One region of the Streptomyces sp. NBC_00019 genome, then DNA from elsewhere that is predicted to be linked to it. Evidence: predicted binding sites of a transcription regulator. Region 1 holds the regulator's gene; each other region holds the start of a gene.
What was found. The regulator HrcA, encoded in region 1, represses chaperone genes, less so after heat shock. The targets are predictions, from matches to a motif close to TTNGCACTCNGNNNNNCNGAGTGCNAA.
Positions count from the first base shown of each region.

Region 2: groL (chaperonin GroEL) is a predicted target of HrcA. The motif match lies at 1,911-1,937, and genes of this name have one in related genera.
Region 3: groES (co-chaperone GroES) is a predicted target of HrcA. The motif match lies at 1,775-1,801, and genes of this name have one in related genera.

Region 1 is NZ_CP108302.1:3,768,074-3,772,367, reverse strand. Features, by position in the region: gene OHU89_RS17955 (DUF3097 domain-containing protein) at 1-455, opposite strand, end outside; gene OHU89_RS17950 (MBL fold metallo-hydrolase) at 487-1,218, opposite strand; gene hrcA (heat-inducible transcriptional repressor HrcA) at 1,370-2,386, shown strand; gene dnaJ (molecular chaperone DnaJ) at 2,387-3,523, shown strand; gene OHU89_RS17935 (nitronate monooxygenase) at 3,806-4,294, shown strand, end outside.
Region 2 is NZ_CP108302.1:4,923,265-4,927,558, reverse strand. Features, by position in the region: gene thrC (threonine synthase) at 1-744, shown strand, start outside; gene OHU89_RS23035 (MoaD/ThiS family protein) at 775-1,050, shown strand; gene OHU89_RS23030 (cold-shock protein) at 1,491-1,697, shown strand; gene groL (chaperonin GroEL) at 2,065-3,687, shown strand; gene OHU89_RS23020 (class I SAM-dependent methyltransferase) at 3,773-4,294, opposite strand, start outside.
Region 3 is NZ_CP108302.1:6,362,874-6,367,167, reverse strand. Features, by position in the region: gene groL (chaperonin GroEL) at 1-1,192, opposite strand, end outside; gene groES (co-chaperone GroES) at 1,322-1,630, opposite strand; gene OHU89_RS30220 (polysaccharide deacetylase family protein) at 1,881-2,603, opposite strand; gene OHU89_RS30215 (polysaccharide deacetylase family protein) at 2,600-3,526, opposite strand; gene OHU89_RS30210 (THUMP-like domain-containing protein) at 3,617-4,294, shown strand, end outside.

The DNA of each region.
Region 1 (4,294 bases):
AACTCCTCGACGATCGACGGGAGGTCGTCGACGCCCTCCAGGTACTCCACGACCACGCCCTCGATGCGCAGGTCGTCGCCCCAGACCTTCTCCACCAGTTCCGCGTCGTGCCGGCCCTCGACGTAGATCCGGCCGGCGCGGGCCACGCGGGCGCGGGCGCCGGGGACGGCCACCGAGCCGGATGCCGTACGGGTGGGACGTAGCGGCGCCTGACCGGTGGGACGTACGAGCGTCACCACCCGGCCCTCCAGCAGAAAGCCTCTCGGCTCCATCGGGAACACCCGGTGCTTGCCGAAGCGGTCCTCCAGGGTCACCGTGCCCGCCTCGCAGCGGATCACCGCACCGCAGAAACCGGTGCCGGGTTCCTCGACCACCAGGCCGGGCTCCGCCGGGACCTCGGGGACGGGTTTCGGCTTCTTCCAGGGAGGGGTCAGGTCGGCGGAGTACTGGCGCATTCGGATGACGATAGGAGAAGCCCGCCATCACCTAACGCGACACGCCGAAGCGGGTTGCCAGGGCGTCGCGCTGCCGTCGTACGAACGCCGCGTCCACCACCGCTCCGTGACCGGGTACGTACAACGCGTCTTCGCCGCCCAGGTCCAGCAGTCGGTCCAGCGCCGCCGGCCAGTGCGACGGTACGGCGTCGGGGCCCGCCTGCGGTTCGCCGGACTCCTCGACCAGGTCGCCGCAGAAGACCACCTCGGGGGAGCCCGGGACCAGGACCACGAGGTCGTGGCCGGTATGGCCGGGGCCGACGTTCGCCAACAGGACCTGGCGGCCGCCGCCGAGGTCGAGGGTCCACTCGCCGGAGACATGATGGCGGGGGTGGGGCAGGGCGCCGACGGCCTCGTCGGCCAGTGCCGTGTCCAGGCCGTTGCGGATCGCGTCCGCGCGCAGTGCCTCGCGGGCCTGGTGCTGGTCGAACAGTGCGTCCATGCCCACCGGCCCGTACACCTCCGCCCCCGCGAACGCCGCCGCCCCGAAGACATGGTCGAAGTGGGGATGGGTCAGCGCGAGATGAGTCACACGATGCCCGGCGAGCGATTCGGCCTGCGTCCGCAACCGCGCACCCTCGCCGAGGCTCGATCCGGCGTCGATCAGCAGAGCGGTCCCCGAACCGACGACCAGCCCCGCTGTGCAGTCCCAGCCCGGCAGCCGGCACCGCCCGACCCCGGCCGCAACCCTCTCCCACCCCAGCTCTTCCCAAGTCACCGTCATACAGCGACGCTAGCCGTACGAGCGGTCGCGGCAGGACCGACCTTGCCCGGGCGGTACCCCACCGCCGTACACTGGGCCGGGGAATGCTGGCACTCGGGCGGACAGAGTGCCAGGCAAGACGCAGAGGGAACGACATCTGGAGGTGTGCGCGATGCTGAGTGAACGCAGGCTTCAGGTGCTGCGCGCCATCGTCCAGGACTATGTGGGCACCGAGGAGCCGGTCGGTTCCAAGGCCCTCACCGAGCGGCACAGCCTCGGCGTCTCCCCGGCGACGATCCGCAACGACATGGCGGCCCTGGAGGACGAGGGGTTCATCGCCCAGCCGCACACCAGTGCCGGGCGGATCCCCACGGACAAGGGCTACCGGCTGTTCGTCGACAAGCTCGCGGGCGTCAAGCCGATGACCGCACCCGAGCGGCGCGCCATCCAGAACTTCCTCGACGGCGCCGTCGATCTCGACGACGTGGTGGCGCGGACCGTACGGCTGCTCGCGCAGCTCACACGGCAGGTCGCGGTGGTGCAGTACCCCTCGCTCACCCGGTCCACCGTGCGCCATGTCGAACTGCTCGCGCTCGCACCCGCACGCCTGATGCTCGTGCTGATCACGGACACCGGGCGGGTCGAGCAGCGGATGATCGACTGCCCGGCGCCCTTCGGCGAGACGTCCCTCGCCGATCTGCGGGCCCGGCTCAACAGCAAGGTCGCGGGCCGGCGCTTCAGTGATGTGCCGATGCTCGTCGAGGACCTCCCCGAGGGCTTCGACCTGGAGGACCGCGGCACCGTCTCGACCGTGCTCTCCACCCTTCTGGAGACACTCGTCGAGGAGAACGAGGAGCGCTTGATGATCGGCGGAACCGCCAATCTCACCCGCTTCGGACATGACTTCCCCCTCACTATCCGTCCGGTTCTCGAAGCCCTCGAGGAGCAGGTCGTGCTCCTCAAGTTGCTTGGTGAGGCCGGGGATTCGGGCATGACCGTACGCATCGGTCATGAGAACGCCTATGAGGGACTCAACTCCACGTCCGTCGTGTCGGTCGGCTACGGTTCGGGCGGCGAGGCAGTAGCCAAGCTCGGCGTGGTCGGACCGACCCGCATGGATTACCCGGGAACGATGGGAGCGGTACGCGCAGTGGCACGGTACGTCGGACAGATCCTGGCGGAGTCGTAAGTGGCCACGGACTACTACGCCGTTCTCGGCGTGCGTCGCGACGCGTCGCAGGAAGAGATCAAGAAGGCCTTCCGTCGGCTCGCTCGCGAGCTGCACCCGGATGTCAACCCTGATCCGAAGACCCAGGAGCGGTTCAAGGAGATCAACGCCGCTTACGAGGTGCTCTCGGACCCGCAGAAGAAGCAGGTCTACGACCTCGGCGGCGACCCCCTGTCCCAGGCGGGCGGCGGTGGCGCGGGCGGCTTCGGGGCCGGTGGGTTCGGGAACTTCTCGGACATCATGGACGCGTTCTTCGGTACGGCGTCGCAGCGGGGTCCGCGGTCGCGTACGCGGCGGGGCCAGGACGCGATGATCCGGCTGGAGATCGAGCTCGACGAGGCGGCCTTCGGCACGACGAAGGACATCCAGGTCGACACGGCGATCGTGTGCACCACCTGTAGCGGTGAGGGCGCGGCGCCGGGGACCTCCGCTCAGACGTGTGACATGTGCCGCGGACGCGGTGAGGTGTCGCAGGTGACGCGGTCGTTCCTGGGGCAGGTCATGACGTCCCGGCCGTGTCCGCAGTGCCAGGGGTTCGGGACGGTCGTTCCGACGCCGTGCCCCGAGTGTGCGGGCGATGGCCGCGTACGGTCCCGTCGCACCCTCACGGTCAAGATTCCGGCCGGTGTCGACAACGGCACGCGGATTCAGCTCGCCGGTGAGGGTGAGGTCGGGCCCGGTGGGGGTCCTGCCGGAGACCTGTACGTCGAGATCCACGAGTTGCCGCACTCGCAGTTCCAGCGGCGCGGTGACGATCTGCACTGCACGGTCACGCTTCCGATGACCGCGGCGTCTCTCGGTACCAAGGTGCCGCTGGAGACGCTGGACGGGCTGGAGGAGGTCGACATCCGGCCGGGCACGCAGTCCGGGCAGTCGATTCCGCTGCACGGGCGTGGTGTCACGCATCTGCGGGGCGGCGGCCGGGGTGACCTCATCGTCCATGTCGAGGTGCAGACGCCTAACAAGCTGGATCCGGAGCAGGAGCGGTTGCTGCGGGAGCTGGCGAAGCTGCGGGGCGAGGAGCGGCCCACGGGGCAGTTCCAGCCTGGGCAGCAGGGGTTGTTCTCGCGGTTGAAGGACGCGTTCAACGGTCGGTGATCGGTGATCGGTAGAGGGCGGCTGCGGGCAGGGATTTCCTCGCCCCCGCCGCCCTTATCCATTCCCATCCCCAGGGGCGCTGCCCCTTCGACCCCGTCCCTGGGGGCTCCGCCCCCAGACCCCCGTCGGCCCCGAAAGGGCCTCGTCCTCAAACGCCGGACGGGCTGAAAAGTGCTGGTCGGTGGGGGGTGCGCGGGGGGCTCACCCGCGGCCCATTCCGCTGTCCTATGCCAGTGGACGGCCGGATTCGGACTTGTTCGGAGGACGTGACAACATGCGGTCATGTCCTCCGCGCTGACCGATCTTTTCCCGCATCCGATCGTGCAGGCCCCTATGGCGGGCGGCGTTTCCGTGCCGCAGCTCGCTGCCGCCGTGTCCGATGCCGGGGGGCTCGGGTTCCTTGCCGCCGGGTACAAGACGGCGGACGGGCTGTATCAGGAGATCAAGCAGCTGCGCGGGCTGACCGGGCGTCCCTTCGGGGTCAATCTGTTCATGCCGCAGCCGGAGTACGCCGACCCGGCCGCCGTGGACGTGTACGCGCACCAGCTGTCCGGCGAGGCCTCCTGGTACGAGACCGAGCTCGGGGACCCCGACAGCGGACGTGACGACGGATACGACGCCAAGCTCGCCGTACTGCTCGACAACCCGGTGCCGGTGGTGTCCTTCCACTTCGGCGTCCCCCGCAGCGAGGTGCTGGAGTCCCTGCGGCGCGCGGGAACCTTCACCCTCGTCACCGCGACCACCGCCGAGGAGGCCCTCGCCGTGCAGCGG
Region 2 (4,294 bases), 1.2 Mb from region 1:
AAGGTCGTCATGGCCGCCATCTACGGCGGCGAGCTCGTCGGCATCGAGGGCAACTACGACGACGTGAACCGCTTCTGCTCCGAGCTGATCGGCGACCCGGTCGGCGAGGGCTGGGGCTTCGTCAACGTCAACCTGCGGCCCTACTACGCCGAGGGCTCCAAGACCCTGGCGTACGAGATCTGCGAGCAGCTCGGCTGGCAGCTTCCCGACCAGCTGGTCGTGCCGATCGCCTCCGGCTCGCAGCTCACGAAGATCGACAAGGGTCTGCAGGAGCTGATCAAGCTCGGGCTCGTCGAGGACAAGCCGTACCGGATCTTCGGCGCCCAGGCCGAGGGCTGCTCGCCGGTCTCCGTCGCCTACAAGGCGGGCCACGACGTGGTGCGGCCGCAGAAGCCGAACACCATCGCCAAGTCCCTCGCCATCGGCAACCCGGCGGACGGGCCGTACGTCCTGGACATCGCGCGCCGTACCGGCGGTGCGGTGGAGGACGTCAACGACGAGCAGGTCGTCGACGCGATCAAGCTGCTGGCGCGGACCGAGGGCATCTTCGCGGAGACCGCGGGCGGTGTGACGGTCGGTGTCACCAAGAAGCTGATCGAGAACGGCCTGCTGGACCCGACGCTGACCACCGTTGTGCTGAACACGGGCGACGGACTGAAGACCCTGGATGCGGTGGCGGGTACGGGGCTCACTGCGACCATCCGCCCCAACCTTGACTCGTTCCGCGAGGCCGGCCTCGTCTAGGCCCCCGCAACCCTGACCGGAGGTTCAACCGTGAGCGTCAACGTCCGCATCCCCACCATCCTGCGCACCTACACCGGCGGACAGGCCGAGGTCGCCGCCGAGGGCGCGACCCTCGCCGAGGTCATCGCCGACCTGGAGAAGAACCACACCGGTATCGCGGCCCGCGTCCTGGACGACCAGGGCAAGCTGCGCCGCTTCGTCAACGTGTACGTCAACGACGACGACGTCCGCTTCGAGCAGGGCCTGGAGACGGCCACTCCGGACGGGGTCGGCGTCTCGATCATTCCCGCCGTCGCCGGAGGCTGACCGAGCCCGGTCGTTACCCTCGGTAATGTCGATTACCAAGAGTTCATCGAATTGCCCCCTCCGTGAGAGAAGCGGAGGGGGCAATTCTCTATGGTTGAGCGCGGTACAGTTGGGGAAGCTGCTCCACCCCCCATGCCAGCCGCATATGAGTTCTCACTTCGGATGCGACGAGAAGTAGCCAAAGTGTGCGGTTCTTTTATGAACTTTGTTCCTTTTGTGGAGCCCGACTTGCCCAGAATTCGGGCGAATTCTCACTACATTCCGGACCCTTCGCGTCCAGAATTCTCGTCCGATTGACCTGTTGCAGACGGCAGTTGGACAGATACATTCAGCCGCGGTCGACGCGTTCCGGCGCACGCCCCCAATCCGTGGGGGGTGAGGTCTGACCCGGATCCGCGAAGTGTGGATCCGTGCAAGGGCCAGTAATAGGGGAGTTAGGCATGGCTCAGGGCACCGTCAAGTGGTTCAACGCGGAGAAGGGGTACGGCTTCATCGCGGTCGACGGTGGTGCGGATGTATTCGTCCACTACAGCGCGATTCAAATGGACGGCTACCGCACCCTCGAGGAAGGTCAGCGGGTCGATTTCGAGATCTCGCAGGGCCAGAAGGGGCCGCAGGCGGACATGGTTCGCCTTGCGACAGGCTGAAGCACGCGCCGGGTAACAGCAGCGTCGTTCTTCGTTCTTTTTCGGAGGGCTCGTACCCCATGGGGAGTCATGGGTACGGGCCCTCCGGCATGTCCGGACCCCCTCCGGCACCTGCCCGGAGCCCGTTGCGGGACCTGCCCGGAACCCGTGCGGGACCTGGACGATCCCTGAGAGGCGCTTGCACTCGCAGGGGTCGAGTGCTAATCATTGGCGTTAGCACTCTGAAGGTGAGAGTGACAAAGAAGGACCGGGTCGGTGAGGCCCGCAGGCCAGGTGGGGCAAGGAACCACGAGGTGTGCGAGCCGTCCGTCGCGGGCGCGGGCGCGGTCCGAAGGAATCACCCCCAGTCCTGGAGGGACCACTTCACATGGCCAAGATCATCGCGTTCGACGAGGAGGCGCGGCGCGGCCTCGAGCGCGGCATGAACCAGCTCGCGGACGCCGTCAAGGTGACGCTCGGCCCCAAGGGTCGCAACGTCGTCCTCGAGAAGAAGTGGGGCGCCCCCACGATCACCAACGATGGTGTCTCCATCGCCAAGGAGATCGAGCTCGAGGACCCGTACGAGAAGATCGGCGCCGAGCTGGTCAAGGAAGTCGCGAAGAAGACCGACGACGTAGCCGGCGACGGCACGACGACCGCGACCGTCCTGGCCCAGGCCCTGGTGCGCGAGGGTCTGCGCAACGTGGCCGCCGGTGCCAACCCGATGGCTCTCAAGCGCGGTATCGAGAAGGCCGTCGAGGCTGTCTCCGGTGCCCTGCTCGAGCAGGCGAAGGATGTCGAGACCAAGGAGCAGATCGCTTCGACGGCCTCCATCTCCGCCGCCGACACCCAGATCGGCGAGCTCATCGCCGAGGCGATGGACAAGGTCGGCAAGGAAGGCGTCATCACCGTCGAGGAGTCCCAGACCTTCGGTCTGGAGCTCGAGCTCACCGAGGGTATGCGCTTCGACAAGGGCTACATCTCGGCGTACTTCGCCACCGACATGGAGCGGATGGAGGCGTCGCTCGACGACCCGTACATCCTCATCGCCAACTCCAAGATCGGCTCCGTCAAGGACCTGCTCCCGCTCCTGGAGAAGGTCATGCAGTCGGGCAAGCCGCTGCTGATCATCGCCGAGGACGTCGAGGGCGAGGCCCTGTCGACCCTGGTCGTCAACAAGATCCGCGGCACCTTCAAGTCCGTCGCCGTCAAGGCTCCGGGCTTCGGTGACCGTCGCAAGGCCATGCTCGGCGACATCGCCATCCTCACGGGCGGCGAGGTCATCTCCGAGGAGGTCGGCCTCAAGCTGGAGAACGCGACCCTGGACCTCCTGGGCCGCGCCCGCAAGGTCGTCATCACCAAGGACGAGACGACGATCGTCGACGGCTCGGGCTCGGCGGACCAGGTTGCCGGTCGCGTCAACCAGATCCGCGCCGAGATCGAGAACAGCGACTCGGACTACGACCGCGAGAAGCTCCAGGAGCGCCTGGCCAAGCTCGCCGGTGGCGTCGCCGTCATCAAGGCCGGTGCCGCGACCGAGGTCGAGCTCAAGGAGCGCAAGCACCGCATCGAGGACGCCGTGCGCAACGCCAAGGCGGCCGTCGAGGAGGGCATCGTCGCCGGTGGTGGCGTGGCCCTGCTCCAGGCCTCCGCGGTGTTCGAGAAGCTCGAGCTGACGGGTGACGAGGCGACCGGCGCCAACGCCGTGAAGCTCGCCCTGGAGGCCCCGCTCAAGCAGATCGCCGTCAACGGTGGTCTCGAGGGCGGCGTCGTGGTCGAGAAGGTCCGCAACCTGACCGTTGGCTGGGGTCTCAACGCGGCCACCGGTGAGTACGTCGACATGATCGCCGAGGGCATCATCGACCCGGCGAAGGTCACGCGCTCTGCCCTGCAGAACGCCGCGTCCATCGCCGCGCTCTTCCTCACCACCGAGGCCGTCATCGCCGACAAGCCGGAGAAGGCCGCCGCGCCTGCCGGTGGCGGCATGCCGGGCGGTGACATGGACTTCTGATCGACCTGACGGTTGATCAACGTCCTTGCCGAGGGCGGCACTCCCTGCACAGCCAGGGGGTGCCGCCCTCGGGCGTTTCCGTATGTCAGCCGAGGTCGTAGTGGGAGCCGACGGCGGGCTGACCGGTGTAGTTGGGCCCGGCGGCCGGGTCCGCGCCGACGTACCGGAACGGAAGGGTGAAGGACCGCGGGCCGCGCAGGCTGAGCCGGTGGTGCCGGGTGTCGTGACGGAACCCGGCCGCGCGCAGGGCCGACACGGCCGTCCGCCCGGCCGCCGATCCGTCCGGCCGGCGGATGGAGTCGGGGTCGAAGTGCGCCAGCAGCAGGCCCTCGGGGGTCAGCCAGGACGCGGCGCGGGTGAGGAGGCCGAGCTGGTCGCCGACGTAGTGCAGACCGTGGACACAGGTGATGAGGTCGTAGGACCGGCTCGGTGCCCATGACGTGACGGAGGCGACGATCTCCTCCAGCGCGGGCGGGGCCGGTACGGGTATGAGAGGCCCCACCAGATCGACGGCCGTGAGCACGGCGTCGGCGGGCAGACGCGCGGCCGCCTCCCGCAGGGCGCGGCCCTCGCCGCTGCACAGGTCCAGCCAGGAGGGATCGGGGCG
Region 3 (4,294 bases), 2.6 Mb from region 1:
CCTCCAGACGGTGCTTCTTCTCCTTCAGCTCCACCTCGGTGGCGGCGCCGACCTTGATCACGCACACGCCGCCGGCCAGCTTCGCGAGGCGCTCCTGGAGCTTCTCGCGGTCCCAGTCGGAGTCCGTGTTCTCGATCTCGGCCTTGATCTGGGCGATGCGGCCCGTGACGTCCGCGGAGTCACCGGCACCGTCGACGACCGTGGTGTCGTCCTTGGTGATCGTCACGCGGCGGGCGGAGCCCAGCACGTCCAGACCGGCCTGGTCGAGCTTGAGGCCGACCTCCTCGGAGATGACCGTGGCGCCGGTGAGGACCGCCAGGTCCTGCAGCATCGCCTTGCGGCGGTCGCCGAAGCCGGGGGCCTTGACCGCGACCGCGTTGAAGGTGCCGCGGATCTTGTTCACGACCAGGGTCGACAGGGCCTCGCCCTCGACGTCCTCGGCGATGATCAGCAGCGGCTTGGAGGCACCGCCCTGGATGACCTTCTCCAGCAGCGGCAGCAGGTCCTGGATCGAGGAGATCTTGCCCTGGTTGATCAGGATGTACGGGTCGTCGAGGACGGCCTCCATACGCTCCTGGTCCGTCACGAAGTACGGCGACAGGTAGCCCTTGTCGAAGGCCATGCCCTCGGTGAAGTCCAGCTCCAGACCGAAGGTGTTGGACTCCTCGACGGTGATGACACCGTCCTTGCCGACCTTGTCCATCGCCTCGGCGATGAGCTCGCCGACCTGGGTGTCCTGGGCGGACAGCGCGGCGACGGCGGCGATGTCCGCCTTGTCCTCGATCGGGCGGGCGGTCGCGAGGAGCTCCTCGGAGACCGCGGCGACGGCCGCGTCGATGCCCTTCTTCAGCAGCGCCGGGGAGGCACCCGCGGCGACGTTCTTCAGGCCCTCGCGGACGAGCGCCTGGGCCAGCACGGTGGCGGTGGTCGTACCGTCACCCGCGATGTCGTTGGTCTTGGTCGCCACCTCCTTCACCAGCTGGGCGCCGAGGTTCTCGTACGGGTCGTCGAGCTCGACCTCGCGGGCGATCGTGACACCGTCGTTGGTGATGGTGGGGGCGCCGAACTTCTTGTCGATGACGACGTTGCGGCCCTTGGGGCCGATCGTCACCTTGACCGTGTCGGCAAGCTTGTTGACGCCGCGCTCGAGGGCGCGACGGGCGTCCTCGTCGAACTTCAGGATCTTCGCCATGGGAGCGGTTCAGCCCTCTCGGAAAACGTGGGTGAAACGAACTGCGCCCCCGACGCCCAGCTGATTAATGGTCGCGGGGGCCAGGGGCGCAGCTCACATGCAATGTGCTTCGGTGAGGAAGCGGGTGAATTACTTCTCGATGATCGCGAGCACGTCGCGAGCCGAGAGGACGAGGTACTCCTCGCCGTTGTACTTCACCTCGGTGCCGCCGTACTTGCTGTACAGCACGATGTCGCCGGTCTTGACGTCGAGCGGCAGGCGCTCGCCGTTCTCGAAGCGGCCCGGGCCCACGGCCAGGACGACGCCCTCCTGGGGCTTCTCCTTGGCGGTGTCCGGAATGACCAGGCCAGAGGCGGTGGTCTGCTCGGCGTCGAGCGGCTGGACCACAATGCGGTCCTCGAGCGGCTTGATGGCAACCTTGGAGCTGGTGGTCGTCACGATCCGACCTCCCCCTTCGGAGATCTCACGGGGTTAACTGTCTGAGGTGGCGACCAGGTGGATCCGTCGTCGCGGGTGCCGGACCTGCCCGTCGCTATTGGCACTCTCCAGGGGGGAGTGCCAGACCCGAGACTATGACTGCGATTAGCACTCGGTCAAGCGGAGTGCCAATTCACTGCGGCGCGGCGGTCCGAAGAGACCGACACGGGCACCCTCACGGGCACCGCCACAGACATCCCCACGGGTGCCCCTACAGGTAGTCCTCCAGCCGCCCCACCCTCAACCCCGCCCTCCGGATCTCCCCCAGCAGCCGCTCCGTGCGCGCCACCAGCGTCAGCCCCGTCGTCCCGATCGATGCCACGGAGATGATGTCGCCGGGGAGCAGGCGGCGCTCCCCCGTCGGGTAGGCGAGCCGCTCGTCCCCCATCGACGCCCGCCACAGCACGACCGCCGCGACGCCGCAGTCCGCGGCGGCCCGCAGGGTGGTCGTGTCGTAGATGCCGTAGGGCGGGCGGAAGAGGTGGGGGCGGATGCCGAAGCGGGACTTGAGTTTGTCCTGCTGGCCGCAGATCTCGGCGCGCTGCCCGGCGTACGGCAGACCGCGCAGGGCGGTGTGGTCGAGGGTGTGGTTCTGGATCGAGGCGCCCACCGACTGGAGACGGGCGAAGTGCCCGTACCCGGGGCCGACGACGCTGTCGGTGAGGAACATGCTGACGGGCAGCCGCCGTTCACGGACCAGCTCGACGAAGCGCGGGTCCTTCTCGGCGCCGTCGTCGTAGGTCAGGAAGACGACCTTGTCGGAGGTGGGAGCCCGCCTCACGACGGACGGCGGACCCGTCCCGGACCCCGTCGCCGTCACGCCGTACGAACCCGCCTTGCCCATCCGCTCGACGGGGTCGACGGACCGGGCGCAGCCGGCGGCGAGCAGCATGACCGCCGCCAGGGCCGCGGCGGCCGGTCCACGCGAACTCACAGGTAGTCCTCGAGGCGGGCCACCGCGTACCCCTCGGCCGTGACCTTGTTCAGGAACCGCCGGATCATGTCGGACATCGTGCCCTTCCACTCCGCCCGGCCGCGGAAGTGACTCAGCACGATGTCACCCGGGCGGATCTTCCGGTCCCACTCGCGGTAGTCCCAGCGGTCGACGAAGACCTCCTCGTTCCAGATCGGCGCGTACTTCACCCCGCAGGACTTCGCGGCGCGCAGCGTGGCCTCGTTGTAGTTGCCGAAGGGCGGGCGGAAGAGGGTGGGGCGCTTGCCGTAGCGCTTCTCGATGACGTCCTGCATGCCGCAGATCTCGTGCTTCTGGCGGGCGTAGGACAGTCCCGGCAGGTAGGGGTGGTGGAGCGTGTGGTTGTTCAGCCCGACCCCCCTGTCCTGCATGTTCTTGAAGTAGCCGTAGTCGCCCTTGACCAGGTAGTTGCTCAGGAAGGCGGTGTACGGGATCTTCAGCTCGCTCATCATCCGCAGGAACGCCGGGTCCTTCTCGGCGCCGTCGTCGATGGTGAGGAAGACGATCTTCTCCTTGGTCGGGATCGTGGTGAAGACCGGTGGGAGGCCCTTCTCCTCGTGGCCGTCCACCTCGAAGCCCTTGCGGGTCGTGATCCTCGGCTTCTTCGCGGGCGGCGCGGGAGGCGCCAGCGGGACTCCGGCCAGGCCCCAGCGTTTCGCGATCCTCGCCGAGGCGCGGAGCTTCGTGGCGTACGAGTCCAGGGCGCGGGCCGGGGCTCCCTTCAGGGGCTGCTGACCGGGCGCCGGACGTACCGGACGTACCTCGGCGCTCTCGCCCTGCCCGCAGCCCGAGGCGATGACGGCGACGGTGAGCACGGCGATCCCGACACGGGCCCGAGAAGCTGGAATGGCCCGACTTTTGTAATTTTGTACTACTGATCCCATGGCGCCGGATCCTCGCAGGTCACCGCCCTGCTCCCGGGCCGACACCGCCGCCGGAGGCGGACCGTCCACCGACTGGCCCACAATGTCCCGGTGAACGACCTCGCCCCCCTCCTCACCCCCGAAGGCCGCGCCCTCCTCGACACGGTGCGCGACACCGCCCCCGCCGACGAACTCGCCGTCGCCACCCGGCTGCGCCGCGAGCACCCCGCGGAGCTGGTGTCGGCCGCGCTCGGCCAGGCCCGGCTGCGGCAGCGGGCGGCGGTGAAGTTCGGGGCCGAGGACGCGGGACGGATGTTCTTCACGCCGAACGGGGTCGAGCAGTCCACGCGGGCGAGTGTGGCGACGTATCGCGCACAGCGGCTCAGGGAGCTGGGCGTCACCTCCGTCGCCGACCTGTGCAGCGGGATCGGGGGCGACGCGATCGCGCTCGCCCGGGCCGGGATCCGGGTGCTCGCCGTGGACCACGACCCGCTCACCGCCGCCGCGGCGCGCGCCAACGCCGACGCGCTGGGGCTCGCCGGCCTGATCGAGGTGCGGGAGGCGGATGTCACCGACATCGACACCGCCCCGTACGACGCCGTGTTCGTCGACCCGGCCCGGCGTTCCTCCAAGCGCGGCCGGATCTTCGACCCCGAGGCCTACTCGCCGCCCCTGTCCTGGGCGATCGACACCGCACTCAAGGCGCCCCACGCCGCGCTGAAGATCGCCCCCGGCATCCCGCACGAGACCGTCCCCGCCGAGGCCGAGGCCGAGTGGATCTCCGACGGC